One region of the Streptomyces umbrinus genome, then DNA from elsewhere that is predicted to be linked to it. Evidence: riboswitches for the same ligand, from Rfam matches in the RefSeq annotation. Region 1 holds a riboswitch; each other region holds the start of a gene.
The links. A riboswitch is a leader RNA that binds a small molecule or an ion and turns the genes downstream of it on or off. The one in region 1 is predicted to bind cyclic di-AMP.
Positions count from the first base shown of each region.

Region 2: it holds a riboswitch for cyclic di-AMP, as region 1 does, so the genes downstream of both, QF035_RS09605 (M23 family metallopeptidase) here and QF035_RS21780 (LysM peptidoglycan-binding domain-containing protein) in region 1, are expected to answer to the same signal.
Region 3: it holds a riboswitch for cyclic di-AMP, as region 1 does, so the genes downstream of both, QF035_RS43870 (C40 family peptidase) here and QF035_RS21780 (LysM peptidoglycan-binding domain-containing protein) in region 1, are expected to answer to the same signal.

Region 1 covers NZ_JAUSZI010000002.1:5,005,549-5,015,703, forward strand. Annotated here, with positions in the region: gene eno (phosphopyruvate hydratase) at 1-1,155, opposite strand, end outside; gene QF035_RS21780 (LysM peptidoglycan-binding domain-containing protein) at 1,632-2,333, opposite strand; cyclic di-AMP (ydaO/yuaA leader) riboswitch at 2,338-2,508, opposite strand; gene QF035_RS21785 (transglycosylase family protein) at 2,734-3,669, opposite strand; gene QF035_RS21790 (cytochrome P450 family protein) at 3,881-5,176, opposite strand; gene QF035_RS21795 (globin domain-containing protein) at 5,370-6,590, shown strand; gene QF035_RS21800 (nucleoside triphosphate pyrophosphohydrolase) at 6,706-7,722, opposite strand; gene QF035_RS21805 (SurA N-terminal domain-containing protein) at 7,778-8,425, opposite strand; gene QF035_RS21810 (serine/threonine-protein kinase) at 8,660-10,141, opposite strand.
Region 2 covers NZ_JAUSZI010000002.1:2,016,628-2,026,782, reverse strand. Annotated here, with positions in the region: partial or broken gene dxs (1-deoxy-D-xylulose-5-phosphate synthase) at 1-561, shown strand, start outside; gene QF035_RS09630 (aspartate aminotransferase family protein) at 792-2,189, shown strand; gene QF035_RS09625 (helix-turn-helix domain-containing protein) at 2,386-3,018, shown strand; gene QF035_RS09620 (DUF6126 family protein) at 3,015-3,140, shown strand; gene QF035_RS09615 (tyrosine-protein phosphatase) at 3,193-3,990, opposite strand; gene QF035_RS09610 (alpha-galactosidase) at 4,160-6,241, shown strand; cyclic di-AMP (ydaO/yuaA leader) riboswitch at 6,537-6,703, shown strand; gene QF035_RS09605 (M23 family metallopeptidase) at 6,706-7,626, shown strand; gene QF035_RS09600 (DUF6250 domain-containing protein) at 7,822-8,541, shown strand; gene QF035_RS09595 (SGNH/GDSL hydrolase family protein) at 8,688-9,473, shown strand; gene QF035_RS09590 (TetR/AcrR family transcriptional regulator) at 9,753-10,155, opposite strand, start outside.
Region 3 covers NZ_JAUSZI010000002.1:9,918,583-9,928,737, reverse strand. Annotated here, with positions in the region: gene QF035_RS43880 (ATP-dependent Clp protease proteolytic subunit) at 1-526, shown strand, start outside; gene QF035_RS43875 (hypothetical protein) at 534-842, shown strand; cyclic di-AMP (ydaO/yuaA leader) riboswitch at 1,259-1,392, shown strand; gene QF035_RS43870 (C40 family peptidase) at 1,396-1,869, shown strand; gene QF035_RS43865 (DUF6328 family protein) at 1,960-2,445, shown strand; gene QF035_RS43860 (ATP-binding protein) at 2,479-2,922, opposite strand; gene QF035_RS43855 (helix-turn-helix domain-containing protein) at 3,186-4,043, shown strand; gene QF035_RS43850 (DUF397 domain-containing protein) at 4,053-4,280, shown strand; gene QF035_RS43845 (8-amino-7-oxononanoate synthase) at 4,261-5,397, opposite strand; partial or broken gene QF035_RS43840 (VOC family protein) at 5,732-6,111, opposite strand; gene QF035_RS43835 (hypothetical protein) at 6,680-7,027, shown strand; gene QF035_RS43830 (low temperature requirement protein A) at 7,213-8,391, shown strand; gene QF035_RS43825 (ferritin-like domain-containing protein) at 8,425-9,435, opposite strand; gene ilvC (ketol-acid reductoisomerase) at 9,896-10,155, shown strand, end outside.

The DNA.
Region 1 (10,155 bases):
GATCTGGCCGCAGTTCACCGCGACGGCGAGGTCGGCGATCGTGACGTCCTCGGTCTCGCCGGAGCGGTGGGACATCATGCACTTGAAGCCGTTGCGCTGGGCCATCTCGACGGCGTCCAGGGTCTCGGTCAGCGAGCCGATCTGGTTGACCTTGACGAGCAGGGCGTTGGCGGAGCCCTCCTCGATACCGCGGGCGAGGCGCTCCGGGTTGGTGACGAAGAGGTCGTCGCCGACGATCTGGACCTTGTCGCCCAGCTTCTCGGTGATGACGTTCCAGCCGGCCCAGTCGTCCTCGTACAGCGGGTCCTCGATGGAGACGAGCGGGTAGGCCGCGACGAGCTCCTCGTAGTACTCCGTCATCTCGGCGGCGGAGCGCTCCTTGCCCTCGAAGAGGTACTTGCCGTCCTTGTAGAACTCGGAGGCGGCGACGTCGAGCGCGAGAGCGACCTGCTGGCCGGGGATGTAACCGGCCTCCTTGATCGCGTCGAGGATCAGGTCCAGGGCCTCGCGGTTGGAGCCGAGGTTCGGGGCGAAGCCGCCCTCGTCGCCGAGGCCGGTGGACAGACCGCGGCTCTTCAGGACCTTCTTGAGGGTGTGGTAGACCTCGGCGCCCCAGCGCACGGCCTCGGAGAAGGACTCCGCGCCGATCGGGGCGATCATGAACTCCTGGATGTCGACGTTGGAGTCGGCGTGCGACCCACCGTTGAGGATGTTCATCATCGGGACCGGCAGCAGGTGCGCGTTCGGTCCGCCCAGGTAGCGGAAGAGGGGGAGGTCGGACGCCTCGGACGCGGCGTGGGCGACGGCGAGCGAGACGCCGAGGATGGCGTTGGCGCCGAGCGAGCCCTTGTTGTCGGTGGCGTCCAGGTCGATCATGGCCTGGTCGATGAGGCGCTGCTCGGTGGCGTCGTAGCCGACGAGCTCCGGGCCGAGCTGCTCGATGACGGCGAGGACGGCCTTCTCGACACCCTTGCCGAGGTAGCGGTTGGGGTCTCCGTCACGGAGCTCAACAGCCTCGAAGGCACCTGTGGAGGCGCCGGACGGAACGGCGGCACGACCCGTGCTGCCGTCGTCGAGGCCGACCTCGACCTCGACCGTGGGGTTGCCTCGGGAGTCCAGGATTTCCCGGGCTACGACGACGTCGATGGACGGCACGAGCATCTCCTTCTGGGATGTGACGCAAGCTGTTCCGGGCCGAAGGCCCGGTTGGGTGCGGACCTGTGGTGGCCCCGCGGCATGAGCCTAACCGGCTGCCGGGGTTCGGCCAGCCCTCGACCGCCTCCTGGACAGAACCGAGAGTAAATTGTTTCCGAACGGAACAAAGCGAGAGGGAAGCGCGAGGGAAGCAGAGAGGGAAGAACAAGGGGAGCGTGGGAACGAAAAAGCCCCGCCCCGGTGCGTACGGGGGAACACGCACCGGAGCGGGGAGCCCGTGGGGGACGGGGGTGGCCCTCACGAGGCCTCCACTATGGGGGACACGGATGTGAGGGCGCTGTGGTTCAGCCGCGATTCGATTGTGGGCCGGAGATCCGGCTGATCCGGAGATCCCGCCGAGGCTGAGCGGCCAGGGCCTCGGCCGGGACGTGACGTGCCGTCCGGACAATCGAAGTGGGGGTCGCGGCCGACGGGTGTCAGCTGAGGTGCAGCTGCTGGCCCGGGAAGATGAAGTCGGCGTCGTCGACGATGTCGTCGTTCAGCTTGTACAGCTTCTGCCAGCCGCCCTTGACGTTCTTCTTCTCGGCGATCTCGCTGAGGGTGTCACCCTTGACGACCTTGTACTCGCCGTCGCCCTTCTTGACCTTCTTGCCGGTCGGGGTCTCGACGGTCTTCTTCGCGGTCGAGCGCTCCTGGGAACGCGAGGCGCGCTCCTCGGAGGACTTGGTGCTCTGCTGCTGCTGAGACTGCGAGGTGCTCTGGCCGGAGTTGCCCGAGTTCGAGGGAGCCGGGGCGCCACCGGTCGAGGCGCCGGACAGGCCCACGCCACAGCTCGGCCAGGCACCCTTGCCCTGGCCCGCGAGGACCTTCTCGGCGACGGCTATCTGCTGGGACTTGGAGGCCTGGTTGGCCGTGGAGGCGTACGCCGTGCCGCCGTACGCGGCCCAGGTGGAGGCCGAGAACTGCAGGCCGCCGTAGTAGCCGTTGCCGGTGTTGATCGACCAGTTGCCGCCGGACTCGCACTGGGCGACGGCGTCCCACTCGGAGGCGGTGGCGGCGGAGGCCCCCGTGGCGCCCATCAGCGGGACGGCGACGGCCGCGGTGGTGACACCGGCGAGCGTGGCGATACGGGTGGCCTTGGACGGGCGGCGGTGCTTGCCCTTGCCGGAAAGCAGCATGAAGTGATCCCCTCACCGACGCCTGCGAGGTGAGCTGTCGGGTTCGGGCCGAGTGAGTTGCCCGGCCGCGCGACACTGCTGTCACGCGGCTTAACCCCAAGCCGTACCTGGCCTCAACGACCGGGTCCGGCACTTACCTTGGGTCCCCCGCTCCTGCCTACGGCGCTTGACGCGACGACTGTTCCCGTACGGCCGCTGGCAGGATTCGGCGTTGCGACCGTCGGGGCTCACCAGTGGCGAGCGGTCACGACCGTAGACACGCGATCCGCCGAATTTCAAAGACGATCAGGCTCTTGAGATCCATGTCTCACTTTCACCAAATCGGACATTCAGCGCGAACTACCGCTGTTTTTCGCCCGATTCGACGCCTTGATGACCACATGGCACCTCGCGCGGACCGCTACTTGTCCGCCATCCGCAGGCCGTCCACATCGAGGCTCTGACCGGGGATGATGAAGTCCGGGTCGTCACCGATGGCTTCCTTGTTCTCGGCGTAGAGCGCCCGCCATCCGCCCTCGACACCAAGGGAGTCGGCGATCCCCCAGAGACTGTCTCCGGAACGCACGGCGTACGAACCCTCGGCGGCGACGCGCGACTCGCTGTCGCCGCGCGAGGCGTGCCGGCCGGCGGAGTCGTCCGCGCGGGAGTCGGTGGCACCTTCGTCGGCACTGCCACCCCGGTGACGACCGGAGCCGGTGTCTTCCGTTCCGGAACCCTCGGCCGAAGCCTCCCCGTTCTGGGACGACTTGTCCGGGTCGTCACTCTTTGCGGCGGCATCCGTGGAGGAGCTGTCGGAATCCTGTGAGTCGGCGCTGTCGCCGCTACCGCTGGACAAGTCGGACGAACTGGATGAACCAGACGTGTCGGACTTCGTCCCGCTGCTGTCGTCCCCCATGCCCAAGCCGGACAACGGAGTCGGGGAGTCGTCCGCGACCCCCGTGTCGACGTCGGCCGAGCCGGAGTTCTGCGTCAGACCCGCGACGAGACCGCAGGTCGCCCAGGCGCTCGTGCCCTGCTTCGCGAGGATCTTCTCGGCGACGGATATCTGCTGCGAACGGCTGGCCTGGTCGGCGCTCGGCGCGTAGTCGAGGCCGCCGTTGTCCTCCCAGGTCTCCTGGGTCATCTGGAGGCCGCCGTAGTACCCGTTGCCGGAGTTCGCGCTCCACGAGCCGCCGCTCTCGCACTCCGCGACCGCGTCCCAGGTGGTACCGCTTGCGGCGCTCGCGCCGGTCGCACCGAGCAGAGGGATCGCGATGGCCGACCCGGTCACGCCCGCCGCGACGAGGAGAGCCGGAGCCTGACGGGGGCGACGGTGACGACCGTTCCCGGAGAGCATGCGGTTGCCTTTCGCGTGACAGCAAGGACTGCGCACAGCGCACAGCCGACGACTGCGCTTGTGACTGCTGCGGCGGGTGGGACCGGCCGCATTGATGGGTGAACGTATAGGCAGTCGAACTCTTGTCACAAGTCGATGCAGCGCAGATAACGTGAAGATCACAAACTTGACGGAGTCTCATGTTCCGTCGACTCCGTCTGCTAGCCACCCGCTAGTCCGTACGCACCTTCCCGGAAGGGGCGAACTCCACCGGAAGCGTGCGCAATCCGCGCATGATGAGCCCTCCACGCCATCGCAAATCGGCGGAATCGCCCGCGAGTTGCAGGTCGGGGAGGCGGGTGAGCAGCGTGGCCAGCGCGGTCTGGCCCTCCAGCCGGGCGAGGGGTGCGCCGAGGCAGTAGTGGATGCCGTGGCCGTAACCGAGGTGCTGGTTGTCACGTCGGGAGAGGTCCAGGGTGTCGGGCTCGTCGAACCGGGCGGGGTCACGGTCGGCGGCGGCCAGCACGACGAGTACGGGGTCGCCGGCGGCGATGTCCTGCCCGCCGATGCTCAGCGGCTCGGTGGCGAACCGCCAGGTGGCCAGTTCCACGGGTCCGTCGTAGCGGAGCAGTTCCTCGACACCGGTCGCGAGAAGGTCCGTACGGCCGGCCGCGAGCGAGTCCTGGAGCTGCTGCCGCTGCTCGGGGTGGGTGAGCAGCGCGTATGTGCCGTTGCCGATCAGGTTCACGGTCGTCTCGAACCCGGCGAACAGGAGGATGAAGGCCATCGCGGCGGCCTCGTTCTCGGTGAGGTGCTCGCCGTGGTCGGAGGCCCGGATGAGACCGGAGAGGAGGTCCTCGCCCGGGGCGGGCACCTCCGTCAGTTCCTCGCGCTTGCGGTGGATGAGCTCGGCGAGATAGCCGCGCATCTTCTTCACGGACCGCGCCACGCCCCCGCGCGGCCCTCCCCCGTGCCGGATCATCATCCCGGCCCAGTCGCGGAAGTCGTCCTGGTCCTCGCGCGGGACGCCCAGGAGATCGCAGATGGCGTAGATGGGGAGCGGAAAGGCGAACTCGTGGATGAGGTCGGCCTCTCCCTTCTCCACGAACCCGTCGATGAGCCGGTCGGTCAACTCCTGCACCCGGGGCGCGAATTCGGCCACCCGCCGAGGCGTGAACGCCTTGCTGACGAGCCGTCGGAGCCTGGTGTGGTCCGGCGGGTCGATATTGAGGAGGTGCGTCATCAGCTCGGCCTTGCGCTCGCCGGGGATGCCGGTCTTCCCCTTCGCGTGCGCGGGCTCGTCGTGATGGGCGGGGTTCTTGCTGAGCCGGCCGTCGGCGAGGGCCTGCTTGGCATCCGCGTAACGGGTCACCAGCCAGGCCTCGACTCCGCTCGGGAGTTTCGTCCGGTGCACGGGGGCGTGCTCCCTGAGCCAGGCGTACGCCGGGTAGGGGTCGGTCGCGAACTCCCAGGTGAAGAGTTCCGGGGCAGGTTCCCCTGCGGGAGTCCGAGCAGGTGTTTCCGTCACTCCTCGACCGTATCGGGAGGGGTGGTGAAAGCCGCCTCGGTGGGTGGCGAGGGTCGGCCCGGTGCCGTCGTGGCCCGCCTCGACTGCTCTCCGATCCGGGCTTCACTCCGCAGCTTGCGTTGTTCGTCCCGGAACATCCCTGAATCACTTGCTCCTTGACCCCGTGAGCCGGAAACTCCATACATTCGCGCCCGTGGACCCCGATCTCGTCCGGACCAGTTTCGCGGTCGTCGAAAGACGAGCCGAATTCGCGGCCAAGTACTTCTACTCGCACCTCTTCTGGCACCACCCCGATGTCCGCGCCCTGTTCCCGCTGGATTTCCCGGAGGACATGGAACGTCAGCGGGACCGTCTGTTCGCCGCGTTGACGCTTGTCGTGGGGCGGCTGGGGGAGCCTGGGATGCACGAGTATCTCTGGGAACTGGGGCGGGACCACCGGAAGTATCTGGCGCAGCCGGAGCACTACGCGGCGGTGGGCACGAGCCTGATCGCCGCGTTCGCCACCGTCTCCGGGGCGGCGTGGAACACGGAGGTGGAGAAGGCCTGGGACGAGGCGTACGCCGTGATCGCGGACGCCATGATGGACGGCGCGTGGGAGGCGGAGAGCCGGGGCGAGCCGCCCTGGTGGGACGCCGAGGTGCTCGGCCGCACCAGCCACGGGGACGACCTCGCCGTGCTGAAACTGCGCCCCAATCGCTCCCTCCTTCATCTGCCCGGCCAGTACGTGAGCGTCAACAGCCCTCGGATCCCGGGCGTCTGGCGCCCCTACTCCTTGGCCAACGCGCCGCGTCCCGACGACACCGTCGACTTACATGTCAGCCTCGTCGAGGACGGTGTCCTGTCCACCGAGCTCGTCCGCCGCACCCGACCGGGCGACGTCCTGAAGCTCGGCGCGCCCGGTGGCCGGTTGACCCTCCGTACGCCGGTGCAGCGGCCCGTCACCTTCATCGCCGCGGGCACCGGGTGGGCTCCGGTCAAGGCGCTGCTGGAGCAACTGGCGTGGGAGCCGGGCTCGTACGACGAGGCCCGGCTCTTTGTTGTCGCCCGGGACACCACGTACCTCTACGACCGGGCCGCGCTCGGGGAGTTATGCACGCGGCTGCCGCATCTCGACGTCACGGTCATAACGCCCGCGCCCGGCCGGCCGAAGGCCCAGGCCACCGGCCGGCTGCTGACGGCTCTGGGCAACCGGGCCAACTGGGCCCGCCACGACATCTATCTGGCCGGTCCGCCCGGGCTGGTCGACGAGACCGCCGAGGCTCTCCCCGCTCTCGGCGCCGACCCCGAGCGCGTCTTCTGCGACGACCTGCCACCCACCGACCAGGGCCAGGCCCGCCCGCTCGGCCCGGGCCAATGGCTCCTCCACCGGCCCCGTCCGCACTGGCACAACCCGTCGGCGCGCTCACCGGACTGAGCCCGCCCTGAGCGCCCCCAAGGGGCGCGGGGCGATGTCGATATGCGGCTCCGCCGCGTGGGCGCGATCAGCCACCGACGGCCCGCAGGTATCGAACGGTCTTCCGGCGGAACGCTCAGCTCTCTGCCGGCAGGCCATCGGTCGGTCGGCCTTCGCGCACTCGTATCGCGTCCCGGTAGGCCCGCGCGGCGGCTCTGAGCGCCGCCTCAGGGTCCACGCCCTCCGTCTCGGCGCGTACCGCCAGTGCCAGTAGTTCGTAGCCGACGCCCTCGCCCTCAGGCAAGGGCACTTCCAGTCCCGCCGTGCGTGCGCGGGATGCCAGCTTGGCGGCGAGTGCGAGGCCCGGCTGACCGAGCGGGACGCCCTCGGTCACGGATGTCCGCTGCTTCTCGACGGCCTTGGTGCGCAGCCAGTGCTCCTTGACCTCCTCGGGGGTCGAGGCGGTCTCGTCGCCGAAGACGTGCGGGTGGCGGTGGATGAGCTTGGTGACGATGCCGCCCGCCACGTCGTCGATGGAGAAGGGCTCGTCATCGTCCTCTGGGCCGCCTTCCTCGGCGATCCGGGCGTGGAAGACGACCTGGAGCAGAACGTCGCCGAGCTCCTCGCGCAGTTCGTCGCGGTCGCCCTCCTCGATGGCCTCGACGAGTTCGTACGCCTCCTCGATGCCGTATTTCGCCAGGCCCTTGTGGGTCTGCTGGGAGGACCAGGGGCACTCGACGCGGATGCGGTCCATGACCTGGACGAGGTCGAGGAGGCGGGCGCCCGGGAGGTCGTACGACGCGGGGAGCAGTTCGAGGTCGGGCATCCGGACACGCCCGGAGCCGGCCAGCCGGGCCAGGCCGTCGGTCAGGCGCGGCTCGCCCTCGCCGGTGGCCACGACGACGACCGTGTGCCCGCCGGCGCAGGCGTCGACCAGGTCCTCGGCGGTCGGCGCGGACTCGTCGACCTGGATGCCCGCCTCGCGCAGATACGGCAGCTGGGGGTGCGTGCCGTCCGCGCACAGGACGCGGTCGGCGCCTTGCAGCGCCTGCCAGGCGGGCCAGGACAGGAGTCCGGGCGCGACTCGGTGGCTGGTGGTGAGCAGGACGATGCGCCCCGGGCTGGATGCGTTCACACACCGAACGTAACCCACGCCACTGACATCAAGGTCACGTGCCGTGAGCGAAGAAGGATCAGGAACGGACCGGCTACGCCGTTTCCTTGCTTCCCGACGGGGTTACCTCGCGCAGCCAGGGCAGCTTGGCGTCGACGCGGCTGCTCTTCTCCACGTCCCAGTCGCCGTAGCGCGGGTTCAGGTCGACGCCCAGCTTCTTGGACGCCTCGGACAGTGCCTTCCAGAAGGCGGGCTGGCTGGTGTCCGTGCCGAGTGCGGAGGCGAGCTTCTGGGCCTCGATCTGGACGCGGAGGTTGTCGTCGAGCCGCTCGGGCGCGACGCCGTACTGCTGGAGCCAGGCCACTTCCAGCGCCTTCGAGTCGCCCGCCTGCTTCTCCAGTTCGCCGCGGAAGCTCTGGACCTCCTTGCGGGTGACGGTCACACCCGCGTCCTGTGCGGCCCGGTGCAGGACGCGGTCGAGGACCATGACGTGCAGGGTGTCGCGGGTGAGGCCGCCGGACTTGGCGATGGCCTGTTCGTACTGCGCTTCACCCGTGGTGGCCGCCCGCTGCGCGGACCGTACCTCGTTCACCCGGTTCTCCAGCTGGGAGACGGTGATGCGGTCGCCGCCGACGACGGCCGCGGCACCGGGATGCGCGTCGTTGCCGCACGCGGTGAGGAGGGGGGCCGCGGTGACGAGCGCGGCGGAGAGGAGGAACGCGGTGCGACGGCGGCGGTGCAAGGAGACCTCCTGTAGGAGCGCAAAAAACAGGTGCGGCGCGCAGCGCCTCCACCAGGGGCGGTGGTCGGGCGACGGGCGGGCGCACAAAGTCTTGCGGTGATCGATGGTAGGCAGGGGACCGGCTCTCGGCCACCCATTCGACCCAACGATTCGCCAGGACTTCGGGCACCGTCCCCTGGCCGTCTCCACCCTCACGCCGCACAGCGGCCCCGGCCGGTGGTCGCGGGCAGGCGGTCAGCCGCGGACCTGGCCCAGCCATTGCAGGGTGCGGCTGATCTCCGCGACCAGCGGATGGCCGGGGCCCCGCAGCCGTTCGACGTCGTACTGGAGGCGGGCCAGGGTGTCGTGGGCGGCGGCGCGGTCGCCGAGGGCGAGCAGCAGGTGACCGATGCGGCGGCGGACTTCGAAGGAGAGCTCGGCGTCCTGGGCGACGTACTGGTTCTCGTAGTACGGGAGCAGCGCGCGGTACTCGGCGAGGGCGGCGGCCGGTTCGCCGAGCTGTTCCAGGCACTGGGCGGCCTCGTAGCGGAAGCGCAGGGACTGCGGGTCGGCCTGGCCCGCCTCGGCGGCGCGTTCGTCGGCGAGGTGGCGCAGTTCGGGCAGGGCGCGGCGGTACTGGCCGTCGTCCATCAGCGTGGCCGCGTACTGCTTGCGCAGGGTGCGGACGACGGGTGAGTGCTCGCCGTGCTGGGCGGCGGCGGCCGGGAGGATGCCGCCGAGGATGTCGACGGCCTGCGTGATGCGGCCCTCGCCGAGGAGGCGCTTGACCTCGTCGACGGCTCCCGCGACGTCGGGCTTCTCGGCGGCCGGGGTCGCCTGCGGCTGGGCCGCGGGGGTCCTGGCGCGGTCCGGCCAGGGGGCGTGCGGGCGCAGGAAGGGGCGGGTCGGGTCGAGCGGGCCGCCGGACGGGACCCCGCGCGCGGGGAGCAGCGGCAGCAGTTGCTCGTACGTCTCCTGTGCGGAGTCGGGGCGGTGCTGCGGGTCCTTGGACAGCAGCCGCAGCACGAGGGCTTCGAGCGCTTCCGGGACCTCGGGGCGCAGACGGCGGACCGGGAGGGGAGGTTCGTAGAGGTGACGGTGGAGCACGCCGAGGGCGGTGGAGCCCGAGAACGGCACGTCTCCGCTGAGGAGTTCGTGCATCAGCACCCCGAGCGCGTAAAGATCCGTGTACGGGCCGACGGCGCCGCCCATCGCCTGCTCGGGTGCCATGTAGGCGGGCGAGCCGATGGGTGAACCGGTGTGCGTGAGGCGGGTGGTGTCCGTGTCCATGACCGACGCGACGCCGAGGTCGAGGACGGTGACCGTGCCGTCCTGCTTGACCATCACGTTCCGCGGCTTGAGGTCGCGGTGGACGATCGGCACGGCGTGCACCGCGGACAGCACGGCACAGAGCTGCGCGGCGACCGAGACGGCCCACTGCCAGGGGTACGGGTCGTGTTCGGCGAGGTGGTCGGAGAGGTCGGCGCCGTCGACGTACTGCATGACGAGGAACAGCTCCTCGCCCTCGCTGCCCGCGTCGTGGACGGTGACCAGGCCGGGGTGGTCGACCTGGGCGGTGACGCGGCACTCTCGCACGAAGCGGCGGCGCAGTTCGTCGGCCTCGGCGCCCGCGACCTTGTCGGGGCGCAGCAGCTTGACGGCGACGCGCCGGTCGAGGCGCTGGTCGTACGCCGTCCACACCTGGCCCATGCCGCCCTGACCGATGAGCGTGGACAGTTCGTAGCGGCCGG
Region 2 (10,155 bases), 3.0 Mb from region 1:
GTGCCGGGGCTCAGGATCGCCGCGCCGCGCGACGCCGACCAGCTGTGCGCCCAACTGCGCGAGGCGGTCGCGGTGGACGACGCCCCGACCCTGATCCGGTTCCCGAAGGAGTCGGTGGGGCCGGTCGTTCCGGCGGTCGACCGGGTGGGCGGCTTGGACGTCCTGCACCGGGGCGAGCGGCCCGAAGTGCTCCTCGTGGCCGTCGGCGTGATGGCGCCGGTGTGTCTCCAGGCGGCCGAACTGCTGGAGGCGCGGGGCGTCAACTGCACGGTCGTGGACCCACGTTGGGTCAAGCCCGTCGATCCCGCGCTGCCCGGACTCGCCGCCGAGCACCGCCTGGTCGCCGTCGTCGAGGACAACAGCCGGGCGGCCGGCGTGGGCTCGGCGGTCGCGCTCGCCCTCGGGGACGCCGAAGTCGACGTGCCCGTACGGCGGTTCGGGATCCCCGAGCAGTTCCTCGCACACGCCAAACGGGGTGAGGTGCTCGCCGACATCGGTCTCACGCCCGTCGAGATCGCCGGGCGGATCAGCGCGAGCCTGGCCACTCAGGAGGCGCGCTCGACAGTCATGGAGGCCGAACCCTCGGTCGAGGGGCAGGCACCCGAAGGGCGGGCCGTGAACGGGAAGACCGCTGACGGGAAGGCCTCCGCGGCGGACGTCTCGAAGGCGCGGCCCGCCGGGCAGGGCGCTTCAGACGCTTCAAGGGCGCAGCCCGCCAGGCAGCGCGTCGCGAAGAAGCAGACCGCCAGGAAGCCGGCGGGCAAGGAGCACGCGTCCAAGGAGAAACAGGAATGACCACCAGCAAGCCCCAGGAGTTCGACCTCGCCGGCCTCCTCGCCGAGCGCGGAGCCGAGCGCTACGAGCTGCACGCGAAGCATCTGAACCACCAGCTGCCGCGCATGCTGCACACCATCGGCTTCGACAAGGTCTACGAGCGGGCCGACGGCGCGTACTTCTGGGACGCGGACGGCAACGAGTACCTGGACATGCTGGCCGGGTTCGGGGTGATGGGCCTGGGCCGCCATCACCCCGTCGTCCGCAAGGCGCTGCACGACGTCCTCGACGCCCAGCTCGCCGACCTCACCCGCTTCGACTGCCAGCCGCTGCCCGGGCTGCTGGCGGAGAAGCTGCTCACACACAGTCCGCATCTGGACCGGGTGTTCTTCGGCAACAGCGGTACGGAGGCCGTCGAGACCGCGCTGAAGTTCGCCCGGTACGCGACCGGGAAGCCGAGGGTCCTGTACTGCACCCACGCCTTCCACGGTCTGACCACCGGGTCCCTGTCCGTGAACGGCGAGGACGGCTTCCGGGACGGCTTCGCCCCGCTGCTGCCCGACACGGCGGTCCCGCTCGGCGATCTCGACGCGCTGGCAAGGGAGTTGAAGAGGGGCGACGTCGCCGCGCTGATCGTCGAGCCGATCCAGGGCAAGGGCGTGCACGAGTCGCCGCCCGGATATCTGCGCGGCGCACAGGAGTTGCTGCGCAAGCACAAGGCGCTGCTCATCGCGGACGAGGTGCAGACGGGGCTCGGCCGGACGGGAGACTTCTACGCCTACCAGCACGAGGACGGCGTGGAGCCGGACCTGGTGTGTGTGGCCAAGGCACTGTCCGGCGGGTATGTGCCCGTCGGGGCCACCCTCGGCAAGGACTGGATCTTCAAGAAGGTCTACTCGACCATGGACCGCGTCCTCGTGCACTCGGCGAGCTTCGGGGCCAACGCGCAGGCCATGGCGGCGGGCCTCGCCGTGCTGTCGGTCATGGAGAACGAGCAGATCGTCGCCAACGCCCGGGCCACGGGGGAGCAGTTGAAGTCCCGGCTCGCGGCGCTCGTCGACAAGTACGAGCTGCTGAGCGATGTACGCGGCCGTGGGCTGATGATCGGCATCGAGTTCGGGCGGCCCAAGTCGCTGAAGCTGCGCAGCCGTTGGACGATGCTGCAGGCCGCGCGGAAGGGGCTGTTCGCCCAGATGGTGGTCGTGCCGCTGCTCCAACGGCACCGGATCCTCACCCAGGTCTCCGGCGATCATCTGGAGGTGATCAAGCTGATTCCGCCGCTGGTCGTCGGGGAGCGGGACGTCGACCGGTTCGTGGAGGCCTTCACCGCCGTGATGGACGACGCGCACAGCGGGGGCGGCCTGATGTGGGATTTCGGGAAGACGCTGGTGAAGCAGGCGGTCGCCAACCGGTAGGTTCCGCTGCTGCGGACCGCTTTGTCGCCGCGGACCGCCTTGTCGCTGCGGCCCGGCCTCGGCGCCGTGGCCCGGCGTGGGCGTCGTGGACCCGTCTGGGCGTCGTGGACCGGCTTGCGCGCCGTGGGCCCGCCTCGCTTTTGCCTCTGAGGTAAGAAATTTGCCTCAGAGGTAAGCCTCCGGCTCAATGGATGACATGAGCCCTGTCGAGGGTACGAGCCCTTCTGAGCCGGAGGCGGCCGACGAGCTGCCTGCGGTCGCACCCCAGCTGCGTGCACTGCGGCGCCGTGCCTCACTCACCCTGGAGTCCGTGGCCCGCACCGCCGGGCTCTCGCCCGCGCATCTGTCCCGTCTGGAGACCGGACAGCGCCAGCCCTCGCTGCCGATGCTGCTCGCGCTGGCCCGCATCTACGGTACGACCGTCTCCGAGCTGCTCGGCGAGACGGTCGCCGAGCGGGACGCCGTCGTGCGTGCCGGCGACATGGAGCCCACCCAGGCCGGTGGCTGGACGTACTGGCAGGCCGGGGCGGCCGGACGCGGCATGCAGTCCCTGCGTGTGCACGTCCCGTACGGGGCCCAGGGCGACATCGTGCGGGTCCACCCCGGAGAGGAGTGGCTCTACGTCCTTGAAGGGCGGCTGCGGCTGCGGCTCGGGGACACAGCGCACGTCCTCGAGCCCGGCGACAGTGCGCACTTCGACTCGCTGACCCCGCACCGGATCGCCGCCGCGGACCGGGACGGGGCCGAGCTCCTCTTCGTACACACCCTGCTGCAGAGCCCCACGGCCACGCTGTGCCTCGGGCCGACGACCCCTGGAGAGACGTCATGAAGGACATGGAGGAGAAGTTCCCGCGCGCTCTGTGGGTGCGGCTCATCATCTACGTGGCGGTCGGGCACATCTTCGCCGCCTTCATCTACCTGCTGTTCTCGCTCGGAGCTCAGGGGCAGTAGCAGCGGCGGACTCCCAGGGCGGGAGGCGGGACGTTGGTCGGCGGGAAGCCGGTCAGTCGAGGAACCGCTCCCGCAGTCGCTCCCGGATCTCGGGGGTCACGCCCAGGCCCTGCTCCAGATACGTGTCCACCCCGCCCCACTTCTCCTCGATGGTGTCGAACGCCGCTTCCAGGTACTCGGCGCGCGCGTCGAAGAGGGGGCTGAGTAGCTCCATCACCTCGGGTGAGTACGCCGAGGCGGAGGACTTGCTGCGGTGCACCTTGTAGCGGCGGTGCGTCGCGTTCGACTCCAGGTAGTCCGCGACGATGGCCTCGCGCTCGACGCCGAGGGCGAGCAGGGTGATGGCGATGGAGAGGCCGGCGCGGTCCTTGCCCGCCGCGCAGTGCATCAGGGCGGGGACGCTGTCCTCGGCCATCGAGTGGAGCACCTGGCGGTGCTCGGCCGTGCGCTCCTGGATGATCGCGCGGTAGGAACCGATCATCCGGTCCGCCGCCTTGCCGTCCCCGAGGATCGAGCGCAACTGGTCGATGTCGCCGTCGCGGACCATCGTCCAGAACTCGGCGCCGTGCGCCGGGTCGGTCAGCGGAAGATTCACGTTCCGCACACCAGGCAGCTCGACGTCGGGCCCTTCGAGTTTCTGGTCGGCGGCGTTGCGGAAGTCGAAGATCGTGTGCAGGCCCAGGGACGCGAGGAACGCGGCGTCCGACTCCGTCGCGTGCGCGAGATGGCCGCTGCGGAACAGCCGTCCGTACGCCACGCGCCGGCCGTCCACCGTCGGCAGGCCGCCGACATCACGGAAGTTGCGCACTCCAGCCAGCTCGGGCTCGGTCGACGGGACCTGCTGCGTCACGGGGGCTCCTCCCATTCGGCTGCCGACGCGGCTCGTCCGCGAAGTGCGTTCTCGACGATACGACATCGATTCGTAGGCCAATGAGTTGTCCACAGGCGTTGCCGGGGAGGCACGCGGCCCATAATGATGTTGATGATTGAGCGTGCCTGTTCGGATCTGTGAGGGTTTGATGTTGGAGATCGGCGAAGACGGTCGTACGTGGCTTCTTTCGGGCCCGGCGAGCAGTTATGCCCTGCGGCTCGGCGAGGACGACGCGCTGCTGCATCTGCACTGGGGCCCGCGTATCGCGCTCGCCGACGCCGAGGCACTCGCCGCCGGCCCGGGACCGGAGTACTGGGCCTTCGAGGCCACCCTCGACGGACACGAGGAGTACCCGGTGGAGGGCGGCCCCCGGTTCGTGCGGCCCGCCCTGTCCGTGCGGACGGACGAGCGGCGCGGCACCGAGTGGAGCTTCGAGACGTACGAGGCCGACGGCGACGAGCTGCGGCTGCGGTTCTCCGACTCCGGGCTCGGGATCACGCTGCACTACCGGATGCGGGCCGGGACCGACGTCGTCGAGCGGTGGGTGACCCTCGACAACGAAGGGCCCGCCCTGGAGGTGCTGCGCGCCGACTCCGCGGCCTGGACGCTGCCGCACCGCGACGGCTGGCGGCTGTCCCAGCTGCACGGCCGGTGGGCGGCCGAGTCCCGGCTCGTACGCTCCGAACTCACCTACGGTGAGAAGGTCATCGGCAGCCGGCGCGGGCACACCTCGCACCAGCACCTGCCCTGGGTCGCTCTGGACGCCGACGGCGCGGCCACCGAGGAGCGGGGCGAGGTCTACGGGTGCGCCCTCGCCTGGTCGGGCACCTGGCGGATCGCCGTGGCCCAACTCCCGGACGCGCGCGTGCAGATCACCGGCGGGGTCGGGTACGACGACTCGGGGCTGCTGCGGCTGGAGCCGGGGGAGAGCTTCGTCACACCCGTCTTCGCGGGGCTGTGGAGCGACGGCGGATTCGGCGGCGCGAGCCGTGCCTGGCACGCCTACCAGCGCGCCTATGTGATCCCGGAGGCGGACGAGCACCGGCCGGTGCTCTACAACTCCTGGGAGGCCACGGAGTTCGACATCTCCGAGGAGCAGCAGGGGGCGCTGGCGCGGCGGGCCGCCGCGATGGGGGTCGAGCTGTTCGTGGTCGACGACGGCTGGTTCGGGGCGCGCACCAGCGACCGGGCCGGGCTCGGCGACTGGACGCCCAACCCCGACCGCTTCCCGGCCGGTCTCAAGCCCCTCGCGGACGAGGTGCACGCGCTGGGGATGCAGTTCGGGATCTGGGTCGAGCCCGAGATGGTCAACCCGGACAGCGAGCTGTACCGCGCGCACCCCGACTGGGTGCAGTTCCAACCGGGACGAAAGAGGACGGAGCTGCGCAATCAGCTCGTACTGAACCTCGCCCGCGATGACGTCCAGGAGTATCTCTGGGAGCAGCTCGACACGCTGCTCTCCAGTGCGCCGATCGACTATGTGAAGTGGGACTTCAACCGCTGCTTCACCGACGCGGGGTGGTCCGGCGAGGCCTACCCGCAGCGGCTCTGGGTGGACCATGTGCACGCCCTGTACCGCCTCTTGGACCGGCTGCGGGCGGCCCACCCGGGCGTCGCCTTCGAGTCGTGCTCGGGCGGCGGCGGCCGTATCGACCTCGGGATCATGGCGCGTACGGATCAGGTGTGGACCTCGGACAACACCGACCCGCTCGACCGGCTCGCCATCCAGCACGGCTTCAGCCAGGTGCATCCCGCGCGGACCATGGCCGCCTGGGTCACCGACAGTCCGAACGTCCAGCTCAACGGTCGCGTCAGTTCGCTGCGCTTCCGCTTCGTGAGCGCGATGGCCGGAGTGCTCGGTGTCGGCGGCGACCTGACGCGGTGGAGCGACGAGGAGCTGGCCGAGGCGCGGACGTGGGTGGAGCTCTACAAGGAGATCCGGCCCGTCGTGCAGGGCGGGGACCTTCACCGGCTGCGGGCGCCGGAGGGCGGGCTGAGCGCCGTGCAGTACTCGCGTGACGGCGAGGTCGTGGTCCTCGCCTGGCTCCAGGCCCAGCACTACGGCGAGCCGGTCGCTCCTGTGCGGCTGCGCGGACTCGACCCGACAGCGGCGTACGAATGCCTTGAAACGGGCGAAGTCCACCGAGGTGCGGTGCTGTTGCATCACGGGTTGCGGACGGGGCTGCAGGGTGACCTTGATGCGGCAGTTTTCCGACTGCGTCGCATGTGACTGTTGTGTCCGTAATGGAGGCTAAGTTCCAACTCGCTCTGGAATAAAGGCTCCTGAAACGGCACTCAGTGAGCAGCGTCATATTCGTGACGGTCCGCTGTCGCCATGTTCACGTAATTCGGCTGCGTTTTCAGGGATTTAACAAACGGGGGAGATCCCGGATTTACGCAGCGTGACCGTCATTTCGGTCAGGGATCAAGAGAACGGGGCACACAGGAAACCCCAGAGGTTGTTCCTGCGTCTTCATGTCGCTTACGTTCGCCACCAATCCGGACGGACGCCCAATCCTGCCGCCGCCCGGAATCCGCTCACCCACCCGTACACGGCAGGAGCGGGGGACCCACAGGTAGAACGCCTGTTCCGGTCTCCGGAACGGCTAGGGGTTAAGTCGTGCGCAAACACGGCCGGGCATCTCCAGCTCGCACCCGACAGCTCACCTCGCAGGCGCCGGAGAGGAATTTGCCATGCCCGCGAAGGGTAAGCACCGCCGTCCCAAGTCCCAGCGTTTCACCCGCTCCATAGCCGTCGCCGGAACCGGCGGCGCGGCGCTCGCCCTTCCGCTGCTCGGCGCGACCGGAGCGCACGCCGCGACTCCGCAGTCCGCCGCCGATTCCGTGGCGAGCGTCTCGAATGTCGCGAACAAGGCCGCCGAATCGGCGCCTGCCGCCGCCGGCAAGAAGGCCGAGGCGAAGAAGGCCGCGGCCAAGACCTATTCCGTGCGTGCGGGCGACTCCCTGTCGAAGATCGCCGACACGCAGGACGTCAACGGTGGCTGGAAGAAGCTGTACGAGGACAACCGCAAGGCGATCGGCGGTGACCCGGCGCTGATCCACCCGGGCCTGAAGCTGTCGATCGGCAAGGCCGCCGCCGCTTCGAGCTCCGACTCCGGCGCCTCCAAGGCCACCCAGTCCTCCGCGAAGAAGGTCGCGGCCCCGAAGGCCGCCGCCGCTCCCAAGGCCGCGTCCGAAGCCGGTGCCGCCGGCTTCACGCTGCCGGTCGCGGGCGCGGGCGTCGGTACCCCGTACAAGATGTCGGGCAGTATGTGGTCCAGCGGATACCACACCGGCGTCGACTTCGTGGTCCCGACCGGCACGTCCCTCAAGTCCGTCGGCGCGGGCACGGTCGTCTCGGCCGGCTGGGGCGGCGCGTACGGCAACCAGGTCGTCATCCAGCTCGAAGACGGCCACTACGCCCAGTACGCCCACCTGTCCTCCCTCTCCGTCTCGGCCGGACAGGCCGTGACCGAGGGCCAGCAGGTCGGCCTCTCCGGCGCGACGGGCAACGTCACCGGCCCGCACCTGCACTTCGAGATCCGCACCACCCCGGACTACGGCTCGGACGTGGACCCGCTGGCGTACCTGCGTGGCAAGGGCGTCTCCGTCTGACCCGACGCCAGGCGCGCCCGGACGGCGTACCACTCCGCTCGTCTCCGAAGGCCGGACCCTGTGATCCCCGGGGTCCGGTCTTCGGTGTTTTGGTTCTGTGGCATGGCCGGGCGATGGGTCGACAGGGGTGCGGAAGCCGGACACAGTGATCTCCGCAAGCGCTTTCTATGCGTCTTCCATGCCTTGGAGGTCTTCATGACGACCACACGCAGAACGTTCGGAGCCCTGGCCACCGGTGTCGCACTCGCCGCGCTGGTCCCCACGCAGACGGCGAGCGCGGCGGCCCGGTACCGTCCGGGGCGACTCATCGCCCGCGACGACTTCCGGCACGGCCTCGGCCAGTGGGCGACAGAGCTGCAGGACGGCGGCAGCGTCACCGCGTCCCAGGGCGTTCTGGAGATGGACGTGCCGAGCGGCGCGACGGTCTGGTTCAAGCGAAGGCTGCGAGGGCCGTACGTCCTGGAATACACCGCCACACCGGTCTCGGCGGGCGGCGCCAACGACCGGGTCTCGGACCTCAACAACTTCTGGAACGCCACGGACGTCCGCTCACCGGAGGACCTCTTCGCCACGCACCGCGGCGGCGCGCTCGACGAGTACGACCACCTCACGACGTACTACGCCGGATACGGCGCCAACTCCAACACCACGACCAGGCTGCGCCGTTACGTCGGTGAGGCGGGCGTCCGGCCGCTCGTCTTCGACTACACGGAGCCGCTGCTCGCGGCGAACGAGCCCAACCGGGTCCGGATCGTCTCCAACGGCTCGACGGTCCAGTGGTGGAACAACGGGCGGCTCGTCTTCGACTTCGTGGACCAAGAGCCGTACACGAGCGGCCACTTCGCGTTCCGGACCGTGTGGAGTCACTTCAGGATCACGGACTTCCGGGTGCGGGAGCTGCGACAACGTCCCTGATCGAGCCCCTTATTCCGGGATTGACCAACACTTGACGAGTGGCTTATCTCACCGCCCGTCAACCCTTTCCTACGGTCGCGTAGCTCACACCCGAAGGTGAATCATGGCCCGATGTGGCAGACGATTCGAAGAATGACGACAGATCAGTGATCGGGTCGTACGTGGCGGTGGGGGACAGCTTCACCGAGGGCGTCGGCGACCTTGGCCCGGACGGGGCGTTCGTCGGCTGGGCCGACCGGTTCGCGGTGCTTCTCGCGGACCGTCGGCCCGAGGGCGACTTCGACTACACCAACCTCGCCGTCCGCGGGAAACTCCTCGACCAGATCGTCGAGGACCAGTTGACGCGCGCGAAGGAACTCGCGCCGGACCTGGTCTCCTTCTGCGCGGGCGGCAACGACATCATCCGGCCGGGCACCGACCCCGACGAGGTCGCGGAGCGCTTCGAGCGTGCCGTCGCGGACCTCACGTCGGCCGTCGGCACGGTCCTCGTGACCACCGGCTTCGACACCCGTGGCGTACCCGTGCTCAAGCACATGCGCGGCAAGATCGCTACGTACAACCTCCATATCCGGGCCATCGCCGACCGGTACGGCTGTCCCGTGCTCGACCTGTGGTCCCTCAAGACCATCCAGGACCGGCGGGCCTGGGACGGCGACCGGCTCCATCTGTCGCCCGAGGGGCACACGCAGGTCGCCCTGCGCGCCGGCCAGGTCCTCGGCCTGGAAGTGCCCGCGGACCCCGACCAGCCGTGGCCGCCGCTGCCTCCGCGCGGCACGCTCGAAATGCGGCGCGACAACATCCACTGGGCGCGCGAGTACCTGGTGCCGTGGATCGGGCGGCGCCTTCGCGGGGAGTCCTCCGGGGACCGCGTGGTGGCGAAGGGAAGCCTGTCGCCCGGCGACATCAAGATGCGGATCGAGCCGGTGGCTTGAAGGTCCGAGGGCCTGAGGGTCCTCGGGGCCAGAAGGGGCGGGGCGGGCCGCGGCTCGACCGGCGGTCTCGGCCTGTGGCCCGAGTGTCCGCGGAGGGGCGGGGCTTCCTTGACGGGTGATGTCGGGGGAGCCCCGCTGCTTCTTTGTGGCGCGCCGGATCCTTTGTGGGTGAGGCCGAACCGTCTCGCGGCCAGGTGATGCCGGGGGAGCCTCGGCGGTCACGGCGATGAGACCTCGACGCCCCCCGGTTGTGAATCAGTGGCGCGTCGGTACGCCGCCTCAGGCGCCCGGAGCCGTCAGCGCCTCGCGCGCCAGCCCCAGCTCCCGGGCCAGTGCCTCGTCCACCCACTCCTGGGTGCGGGCGCGTGACACCGCGCCGGGGTACGCCGTCATCTGGACGGCGAGCCCGTCCAGCAGGGCGGTCAGGCGCAGGGCCGTACTCGTGGGGTCCGGGCAGTGGAACTCGCCCGCGGCCACGCCCTCCGCGATGACCTCGGTGATCGCGGCCTTCCACTGCCGGTCCAGGTCACGGGTGACGTCTCGCAGCGCGGGTTCGCGCAGCGCGACCGCCCAGCCCTCGATCCACAGCCGCCAGCCCTTGGCCTGCCCCGTCGGCGCGTACCAGCGGACCGCCGCCCGCAGCCGCCGCAGCGCGGTCGTCCGGCGGCCGAGCAGCTTGCGG
Region 3 (10,155 bases), 4.9 Mb from region 1:
CCTCGGTACGCCGATCGACGACGTGTCGGCGAACGACGTGATGGCGCAGTTCATGCACCTCGAGTACCAGGCGCCCGACAGGGACATCTCGCTCTACATCAATTCCCCCGGCGGCTCGTTCAGCGCGATGACGGCCGTCTACGACACGATGCAGTTCGTCAGCTGCGAGGTGGAGACCATCTGCCTGGGGCAGGCGGCGTCGGCCGCGGCGGCGCTGCTCGCGGCCGGCACACCGGGCAAGCGGTACGCGCTGCCGGGCGCCCGCGTACTGATCCACCAGCCGTCGCTCTCCGAGCCCGTCCAGGGACAGGCGTCCGACCTGGCCATTCAGGCCGACGAGTTGATGCGTACCCGTGAGCAGTTGGAGGAGATGCTCGCCCGTCATTCGGGCCAGAGCCGGGAGCGGATCGGTGCGGACATCGAGCGGGACAAGATCCTGGACGCGCAGGCGGCGCTGGAGTACGGACTGATCGACCGGATCGTCCCGAGCCGGAAGTCCACCCAGAGCGCACGCGGCGCGAGGTGAGCGGCCGATGCTCCCACCCGAGTTGCCGCCGCTGCCGGCCCTGACCCGCGCCGAGGCCGAACTGATCGACCGTTACCTTGAAGTGGTGGACCTGCTCGGCCGGATCAACCCGGCCCACTCCGGGGACACTTACCGGGGGCTGCGGGCCGCCCAGGCCCTGGTCGGCAAGGCTGCCGCGCTGCGTGACGCACTGGCCCTGATGCACCAACGCGGCGAGCACGAGGTGCACGCGCCGACCCTGGCGCGGGCGCTGCGCGTCCTCGACGGTGAGCGCCGAGCGGGCCGGATCGCGCTACCGCCGCGCTCCGACAGCTGACGTACCGCCACGGACCCGGCGTCACGCAGGCATCTGACGGGACGTCCGGGTCAGAGTTCAAACGGACCGAAAGGTGTACCACCGAACAGCGTAGCCAGAGCTGCTTTTACAGGCCCGTGGGAGTTGCGCAACATGTGTAGCCTCCGTACGGAATCAGACGTTCCGGTGCTGGTACGAGGGTCGTCGACCCCCTCGACGCCCTCCCTTGGGAATGGCTGTCCACCCGAACGGGTGAGTGGTGAGTAAGCCCACAAATCGCCGATTCCGCTCGGCTTTTGGGACATCCGTGCGTCAAGATCCCTTCCGACGACAAGCCCCCGCCACAAGCGGCGGGGCGATCCGGGCGGACGCCGAGTCCTGCCGCCGCCCGGATGACCGGTCGACAGAAGTGGATCGGCAGGAGTGGAGGACCCAGGCACGACGGGTCGCCGGAACGGTCACGCCATGACCGGGCCGAGCAGCCCTTGGGGTGAAGCCGCGTCAGCGGCCGGGCAACTTCGCCAGCCCGAATCCGACAGGTCATCCTTCACAGGCGGCTGACGAAGGGTTGCGCATGACTGCGCTCAATCGTGTCCCGTCGCTGTTCAGCAGGGCCGGTACCGCATCGGCTCTCACCATCGCCGCTGTCGGCGGCGGCATCGTGGCCCCCGGATTCACGTCCGGCGCGGAAGCGGCCACACCCGCGACGAAGGCACTCCAGGTAGCGGCCTCCAAGAAGGGCTCCCCGTACAAGTACGGGGCCGTGGGGCCCAAGCGCTTCGACTGCTCCGGTCTCACGCTCTACTCGTTCAAGAAGGCGGGCAAGTCCCTGCCGCGTACGGCTGCCGCGCAGTACAACAAGACGAACCATGTCTCCGCTTCGAATCGCAAGCAGGGGGACCTGGTCTTCTTCCACTCGGGCCGGAACGTCTACCACGTCGGCATCTACGCCGGGAAGGGACGGATCTGGCACTCCCCGAAGACCGGGGAAGTGGTGAAGCTCCAGAAGATCTGGACGAAGAGCGTCTGGTACGGCCGGGTCAGGTGACCCGCCCGGAAGGTGGCTGCGGTGATCGCCGCGGCCACCTTCCGGGGCCCGGTGCGTGATATTCGCGGCAGAGTGGTTACTCCTTCACTTATGGGCGACCTTCATCACCACGAGGAGCGCAACGAGACGCGGCTCGAGCGCGCCGACCGCAACTTCAACGAACTGCTCCAGGAACTGCGGGTCACGCAGACCGGGGTGCAGATCCTCTTCGCCTTCCTGCTCACCCTCGCGTTCACCCCGCGCTTCCCCTCCCTGGACACCTTCCAGCGCACCACGTACGTCGTCACGCTGCTGCTCTCCGTACTGGCCGCCGCCCTCTTCACGGCCCCGGCCGCGCTCCATCGCCGGCTCTTCCAGCAGGGCGCCAAGCCCCAGGTCGTGAACGCCTCATCGCATCTGGCCCAGATCGGGCTCGGCGTGCTCGCGCTCGCCCTCTCCGGTTCGGTCCTGCTCGTCGTGGACGTGGCGACGGGCCGGGCGGGCGGCATCGCGGCGGGTGCGAGCACCCTGGTCGTCTGTGCGGGGCTGTGGGCGCTCATCCCCCATCTGATGCAGGGCTCCGCCGACAAGGACTAGCGAGCCCTTCACGCCACCAGCGGGGCACGGCGCTCAGTCCGCTCTCACGGGCTGCACCGGCGCCGTCCACGGCAGCATGATCGAGACCGTCTTGCCACCCTCTCTGGTGGGCCGGACCGTCAGCTTGCCGCCGCACTCGACCGTCAGCCAGCGGACGATCACCATGCCGCGGCCGTTGTCCTGCTGGACGGCCGCGGGCAACCGTTTCGGGAAGCGCGGGTGACTGTCGGTCACGCCGATGCGCAGTTGTTCGTCGCGGTCGAGTTCGATGTCCACCGTGAAGGTGGGCGACTGCCCGAACGTGTGCTGTACGGCGTTGGTGGCGAGCTCCGAGACGATGAGCCGGACCGTGTCGGCCGCCTCCGTGTCGGATGGAAGTCCCCATTCGGCCAGCACGTTCATGACGTATGTGCGGGCGGCGTAGACCGAGGCGGGATCGCTCGGCAGAGTGACGGATGCTTCCTGGTGGTCTGCCATGGCGAGGTCGTCCCTTTCCCACGGGACCGGAGTCCGACACGAAGCGGATGACTTCGAGTACGGTCCCGGACTGGTGCTTGCGCCAGAGTGCCACTACCTCGGCGTTCACGGTGGCGATCCACCGAGATATGCATATATCTGTCGCTCGAAGCGGTGAACTCTGCGACGGCCGACCGTATTTGGGCGGGGGGCCGGTTTGTCCTCTACGGTCGGCGTGACGCCGGACGATATAGCGCCGTCGCGACGGTCGGAAGGAGACGGCCATGCAGTACGGTCCCGCTGTGCGCCGCCGGAAACTCGGCGCCGAACTGCGTGCCCTGCGTGCCCGTGCGGGCCTCAAGAGCGGCGAGGCGGCCCGGCTCGTCGGCTGGCACCAGTCGAAGGTGAGCCGGATCGAGACCGGCCGCAGCGGGGTGAAGCCGGCGGACGTGGAGCTGCTCCTCGACGCCTACGACGTCCGGGACGCGGAACTGCGCGAGTTGCTCGTGGTGCTGGCGGGCTCCGACGACAACGGCCGGCACCACTGGTGGCACGCCTACCGGGGTCTTCTGCCGTCCACCTACAGCGACTTCATCAGCCTGGAGTCGCAGGCCAGCGTGATGCGCACGCTGGAGAACTCGGTCGTGCCGGGGCTTCTCCAGACGCCGGAGTACGCCCGTGAGGTGACCCTGGCGGCCGTGGACGGTGCGCCGGACGACAAGGTCGACGCGCTGGTGGAGGTGCGCCTCGCCCGTCAGGACGTACTGCGTTCGAATCCACCGCTCCGACTGAGTGCGGTTCTCGACGAGGCGGCCCTACGACGGACGGTCGGCGGACCGGAGGTCATGGCACGGCAGTTGGAGCACCTCGGAGAGGCCGCGCAACTCCCTCACGTGCGGATTCAGGTGCTGCCGTTCGGAGTTGGAGCTCATGTCGGCGTGACAGGGCCCTTTGTTATTTTTTCGTTTCCGAACACATCTGATCTGGATGTGGTTGTTCTAGACCACTTGACGAGTAGCCTCTATCTCGAACGGAAAGAAGACCTCCAGGCCTACAGCGAGGCCTTCGACTCCCTTCAGGTCCACGCCCTTTCGCCCGAGGAAACGTTGGATTTCATCGCCGGTGTAGCTCACGGCGCATAAGGAGGCACCATGCCCGCCCCCCTGCCTCGGTCCCTACCTTCGAGCACCCGTCTGCACGGTGTGCGGTGGCAGCGCAGCAGTCGCAGCACGGGAATGAACAACTGCGTCGAGACGGCCCGTCCGGCCTCCGGACCATGGGCCGGACTTCTCGCGGTGCGCGACTCGAAGAACACGTCGGGATCCGCCCTGCTCTTCGCCCCCGCCGCCTGGGAGGGTTTTATCGCCGCGCTTCGATGATCAGGCGTACGGCACGGTCGAGTTGCCCGTCGGTGAGGTCCGCGCGGGCGGTGAGCCGCAGCCGTGAGATGCCGTCGGGCACCGACGGGGGGCGGAAGCATCCGACGGCGAGACCGGCCTCGCGGCAGTCCGCGGCCCAGCGCACGGCCCGCTCCGGGGATGGGGCGCGCACGGAGACGACGGCGGCGTCCGGTCGTACGGCTTCGAGGCCCTCGGCCGTCAGCCGTTCGTGCACGGTGGTCGCCACGCTGCGCGCGCGCGTGGCCCGTTCCGGTTCCCTGCGCAGCAGACGCAGGGCCGCGAGGGCCGCGCCCGCCGCCGCGGGGGCCAGACCGGTGTCGAAGATGAAGGTACGGGCCGCGTTGACCAGGTGGTCGATGACGTGGGCCGGTCCGAGGACCGCGCCGCCCTGGCTGCCGAGCGACTTCGACAGCGTGACGGTGGTGACCACGTCCGGCGCGCCCGCAAGGCCCACCGCGTGCGGCGCGCCCCGGCCGCCCTCGCCGAGTACGCCGAGACCGTGCGCGTCGTCCACGAGCAGGGCGGCGCCGGACTCCCGGCAGGCGGCGGCGAGTCCGGTGAGCGGGGCCGCGTCGCCGTCGACCGAGAAGACCGTGTCGGAGACGACGACGGCGGGTCCGGCATGCGTGCCCAGAGCCTTGCGTACGGCGTCGGGGTCGGCGTGCCCGACGACCTGGGTGGTGCCGCGCGCGAGACGGCAGCCGTCGATCAGCGAGGCGTGGTTGCTCGCGTCGGAGACGACGAGGGAGCCGTGCGGAGCCAGCGCGGTGACTGCGGCGAGATTGGCCGCGTACCCCGAGGAGAAGACCAGCGCGGACTCGAACCCGCAGAATTCGGCCAGCTCGCGTTCGAGTTCCGCGTGCAGTTCCGTGGAGCCGCTGACGAGCCGGGAGCCGGTCGCTCCGGCTCCCCAGGTCCGCGCGGCACTCGCGGCCGCCTCGGTGACCTCGGGGTGCCTCGCCAGGCCCAGATAGTCGTTGCCCGCGAGATCGAGGAGCGGGGAGTCGGCGGGGCGGGGGCGCAGGGTGCGGACGAGTCCGGCCCGGCGGCGCGCCCGCGCCTGCTCGTCGATCCACTCGAAAGGCGATCCCGACATATGTCCTCCGGGCCATGAGGTGAGGGTGTTCCATGGGGCGCCGACACATGACATTTCGCCCGGCCCGTCCCCACCTGCCTTTTGTAGGCAACGCACAGACCCTAGCCGGACCACCAGGCGCCCATGATGTGGCAATACCCACACGTCTAATAATCAAGCATGGAAAAAGACCAGGTCAGAGGCTGTATCACACCCTAGACCGAAGATCGTTTCTCACGGCCGCGTCCAGGGAAGGCAACTTGTCGAGTACGTCACGGGCCGCCCCAAGGGTCTTGGGGTTCTTCTTGATGGTTTTTAGTGCGAATAGTCGTCAAGACCGGTGGATCGGTTGATCTCAGTTTCGTTCGGGTGACTTGATCGCAGCGAGTTCGACTTCGCAGCCGTCGTCGTTCTCCAGGTCGGCGGCGTAGTGCTGTGCGCCGCCGGCGTATGGATGCCGCTCGGGGAACATGAGGTGCCAGCCGTGCTGAGCGGCGTCGGCAGTCAACTCCTCGACGGTGGTGGCGTCTTCGACGTGGAACGCCAGGTGGTTCAGTCCTGGCGGCAGCGGTCGTGCTGTTCGGCGGTGAGGGCCGGGGACTGCTCGATGACCAGGTAGGTCGGCCCGAGCCGCCAGCCGCGGCCGCCGTCCCAGCTATGGAAGGTGGCGTAACCCAGCGCCTCCAGCAGCCAGCCGAGCGATGCGAGCGCGCAGTCAAGGTCCGCCACCCACAGCGAGCAGCAGCCGGCATGCCTGGTCGATTGAGGCGGTGGCGGCTTCTTCGGTCAGTCCGCGCTTGCGTGGGCTCATGATGGCTCTTTCCGGTTCGCGGCCTTGCGGCCGCGGGGGTTCAACAACTGGTCGTAGTGGGCGACCGAGGGCAGCGGCCGAGTCTCGGGCGGCAGATGGGACAGCCGCCAGTCGGACAAGAACGTGACTGTCGCCGCAGGCCCTTCCTCAAGGCCCGTGCCCGTCGCCGGAGCGGGGGGCGCCGGTATCGCCCTCGGCAGCCTTGCGGGCCTCCAGCGCGACCGCGTCCGCCGTCAGAGCGCCCGCCCGAGACGCCGCGGCCAGCCCGCAGATGATCCTTGCGGATCGCCGCGTACAGCTCGACCTTCGACTGCGAGTTACCCATGAGGCCCCCAGCCCTTATGCACACCTCACGGTCCCACCACAAGCCCCCGACTGACGTCAAAACAAACCGACATCGCAAACTCGGTCAGAACGCGACTCCCGCACTCATCGCGAAACGACTCCCCAACTCGCGTTCATAGCCAACCGGCCGCCGGGCAAACTGCCGACTTGTCTGAGGGGACCGTTGAAGAGCTCGCCTATCTCGTCAGATTTCGGAACGTAGAGACGTACTCTGCGCAGACCAAGGACCTCCATGAGCCGGTACGCGCGCCTGCGGAGCTGCTTGATCGTGAAAGCCTCCCCGGTCTCGTGCACCACGACGTAGCCGGAGTCCGAGTAAGCCTCACCGAGGACCAGCCTCTCCTTGACCTGGAGAGTCTTGAACGCCCTGAGGGCCATCAGTACTGGACCCGGCGAAAGAAGATCACGTTCTTCTGGCTCGTCGATGGTCTCGCCCCGACCGGTCGCCTCGACGAGGCCCACGCGCTGTTCGAGGATGTGGGTCGGATCAGGTGAACCGCAGCACGCGCCGGGCCTCGGGCACCCTGCCGGTTGCCGTTGTGCCTGAGCTGGGCGCGCCCGTCCGCCAGTCGGCGTTGGCGGTTTACGGGTTGTCACCGATCCGCACGGTATCCGGTCGTAGTCATGCACGGCACTGGTGTTGCCGGCTCCGGCACTGCCCCCCATGAGATCAGGACTTCATGAGTCAGTCATCCCACGCGTCCAGCGCTTGGTACCGGCCGATGCTCGCCCGTCATGCTGGCGAGGATCACCGCACGGCCAGTGCGCTGGAGTTGTTCTTCGACCTCTGTTTCGTCGCCGCCGTGGCGCAGGCGTCCTCGGCGTTCGAGCACGAGATCGTCGCGGGCCGTACGTTGCACGGCCTGCTCGGCTACGCTCTCGTGTTCTTCGCGATCTGGTGGGCCTGGATGAACTTCACCTGGTTCGCCTCCGCCTACGACACGGACGACGTGCCGTACCGTCTCCTGACTCTGGTCCAGATCACGGGCGCCCTGTTCATGGCGGCAGGCACCACCCAGGCTCTGGAGCACGGCGACTTCACGGTCATCACCTGGGGTTATGTCGTGATGCGGCTGGCCATGGTCAGTCAGTGGCTGCGCGCCGCGTGCACGGACCGAAAGCGCCGACGGTCCGCGCTGCGGTACGCGGTGGGAATCCTCGTTCTCCAGATCGGCTGGCTGGTCCGGCTGCTCCTCCCGCACGACGGTGGCACCGTCTCCTTCGTCGTCCTCGCGATCGGTGAACTCGCGGTGCCGGTCTGGGCCGAGCGTGCGATAGGCACCACCTGGCACCCGCAGCACATAGCCGAGCGCTACGGCCTGTTCACCCTGATCGTGCTCGGCGAGTCCGTCATGGCCGCCGGCCTGGCCGTCCGCGCCGCCCTGGACACCCACAAGGAACTCGGCTCCGTCCTGGTCATCGCGCTGGGTGGGATGCTGACCGTCTTCGCGCTCTGGTGGCTGTACTTCGCCCAGGATGCGCCGCGCCGGCTCAGAACCCAGTCCACGGCCATGTTGTGGGGGTACGGGCACTACGTGGTGTTCGCGGCCGCGGCTGCCGTGGGTGCGGGGCTGGCGGTCAACGTTGCCCACGTCACCCACCAGCACGCTCTCACCGACGTCCAAGCCGCAGCCACGTACACGCTGCCCGTCGCCCTGTTCATCACTTGTGTGTGGCTGCTGCACCGACGGGCCGCGCAGCCGTCCGGCAAGGCCAACGTGCTGCCCCCTGTCGCGGCGCTCGCCGTCCTCGCCACCACGTTCACGGCGATGTACGCCGTGCTGTTCACCGGCGTCATCGCGTCGCTGCTGATCGGGACGCATGTCGTCGCCGCACGACGCGAAGCCGTCGAACGCTGACCGTTCGCGCCCTGCCGCGGCGGGGCGCGGCCGTCAGGCGCGGTCCTCGGGCGCGACGTAGTCGAAGGTCGGGCCCACGACCTGTCCGTCCTCGTCCTGCATGGCCATCAGGCTCTGCGCCTGTCCCTTGATCGCGTACATCGTGCCCACCGAGATGCCCAGCATCGCCGGGTTGCCGTTGAACGCCTGCTCCAGTTGTTCCAGCATCTTGCAGTACGTCTTGTTGAACGCCTCCTGCGCGCTGCGGATCGCACTGCCCTCGGGGTGATCCTCCAGCCGAGGGTTGGGGCGCAACGGGCGAACTCCCGCCGGGTCGACGGCGACCGCTTCCCCGGTGGGTCCGGACGCGGGCGTGTCACCGGGCTGATAACGCCGGCCCAGGGCCAGTTCCTGGAACCGGTAGTAGTGGGACACCGACTTGGTCTCGGGGTGGAACAGGTCCATGTCCCCGTCCCAGACCTCGGCTCGGGCCGCGCCCTCACCCTGCTCGACGATCTCCTTCAGCGCAGCGAGCGCCGAGTCGAGGTCCGTGACGGGGCTGAGGTGGCCCGCGGTGTGGGCGAACGGGCCGCCGGCGACCTGGCGGGCGGGGTCGCCGGTGAAGACCTGGTCCTCACCGAGTTCGGCGCACAGGTGGCGCAACCCCTTCTCGATCGCGTCGTAGAACTGTCCGATGGTCTCGTAGTTGTCTTCCTCGGCCGGATCGCCGAAATGCGCCGGCTGTTCGAGTCGGAGGAACATGTCGAGGGCCTCCTTGCCGAAGGGCAGCAGGGCCAGCTCGATGGACGGATCGGCATGCGGCATGGTCCGCGGGTGCGGCGGCAGCAGATGTGGTGCGTCGAGGCGGGGCTGTCCACCGACAGCGTTGAGCAGGTTCGCCACCAGCGCGAGGTGAATCATCTCCTCGACGAAGACACCGCTGATGAGTTGCGCGGCGTCCGGGTTCCGCTCGGCGTCGAGGGAGTACAGGGCGGTGAGGTAGGGCGGAAGGGTGGCGTGCTCAACTTCGATGGCCCACTGCAGGTGCGTACGCAGGTCCTGCAACGTTGCGATGCCTGTCGCTGAAACGGTGTCAAAGTTGTCGGGCCGGGCCTGGGACATGGGTCAGGGGCTCACTTTCGAGTCGTCGTCGCAAGGGCGGAGGGTCCGTGGCCGTCGACGGCCGAACTGCGGCGTCGTCACGTGAAGACGGATCTGTTCTCACGCCGCCTGAAGGATGGACAGGGCTCCTTGCAGTCAACTCACTGACAGGGCAAGCGAAGTATCTGTGACATCCGGCGCCCCTCCGCAGCCCGGCGGCGACGCACGGTAGGTGTGAGATAGTGTTTTTCCGTCGGGCCGGAGTGGGCAAGGCAACACCTTTCCGGCTCGCACGCAGCAGCGCGGGTGCCACCCTCCTGGCCCAGATTTCCACCCTCCACTCTCTTCGGAGGCGCAGCACTCACTCGCGAGCGCCCTCGACATTCCTGTCGCCCCGGGGAGTTGCCCATGAAAGGTGAGTCGCATGGCCGAGCTGTTCTACGACGCCGACGCCGACCTGTCCATCATCCAGGGCCGCAAGGTTGCGGTCATCGGTTACGGCAGCCAGGGCCACGCCCACGCGCTGTCGCTCCGTGACTCGGGTGTCGACGTGCGCGTCGGTCTGCACGAGGGCTCCAAGTCCAAGGCCAAGGCCGAGGAGCAGGGCCTGCGCGTGGTGACCTCGGCGGAGGCCGCCGCCGAGGCCGACGTCATCATGATCCTGGTGCCGGACCCGATCCAGGC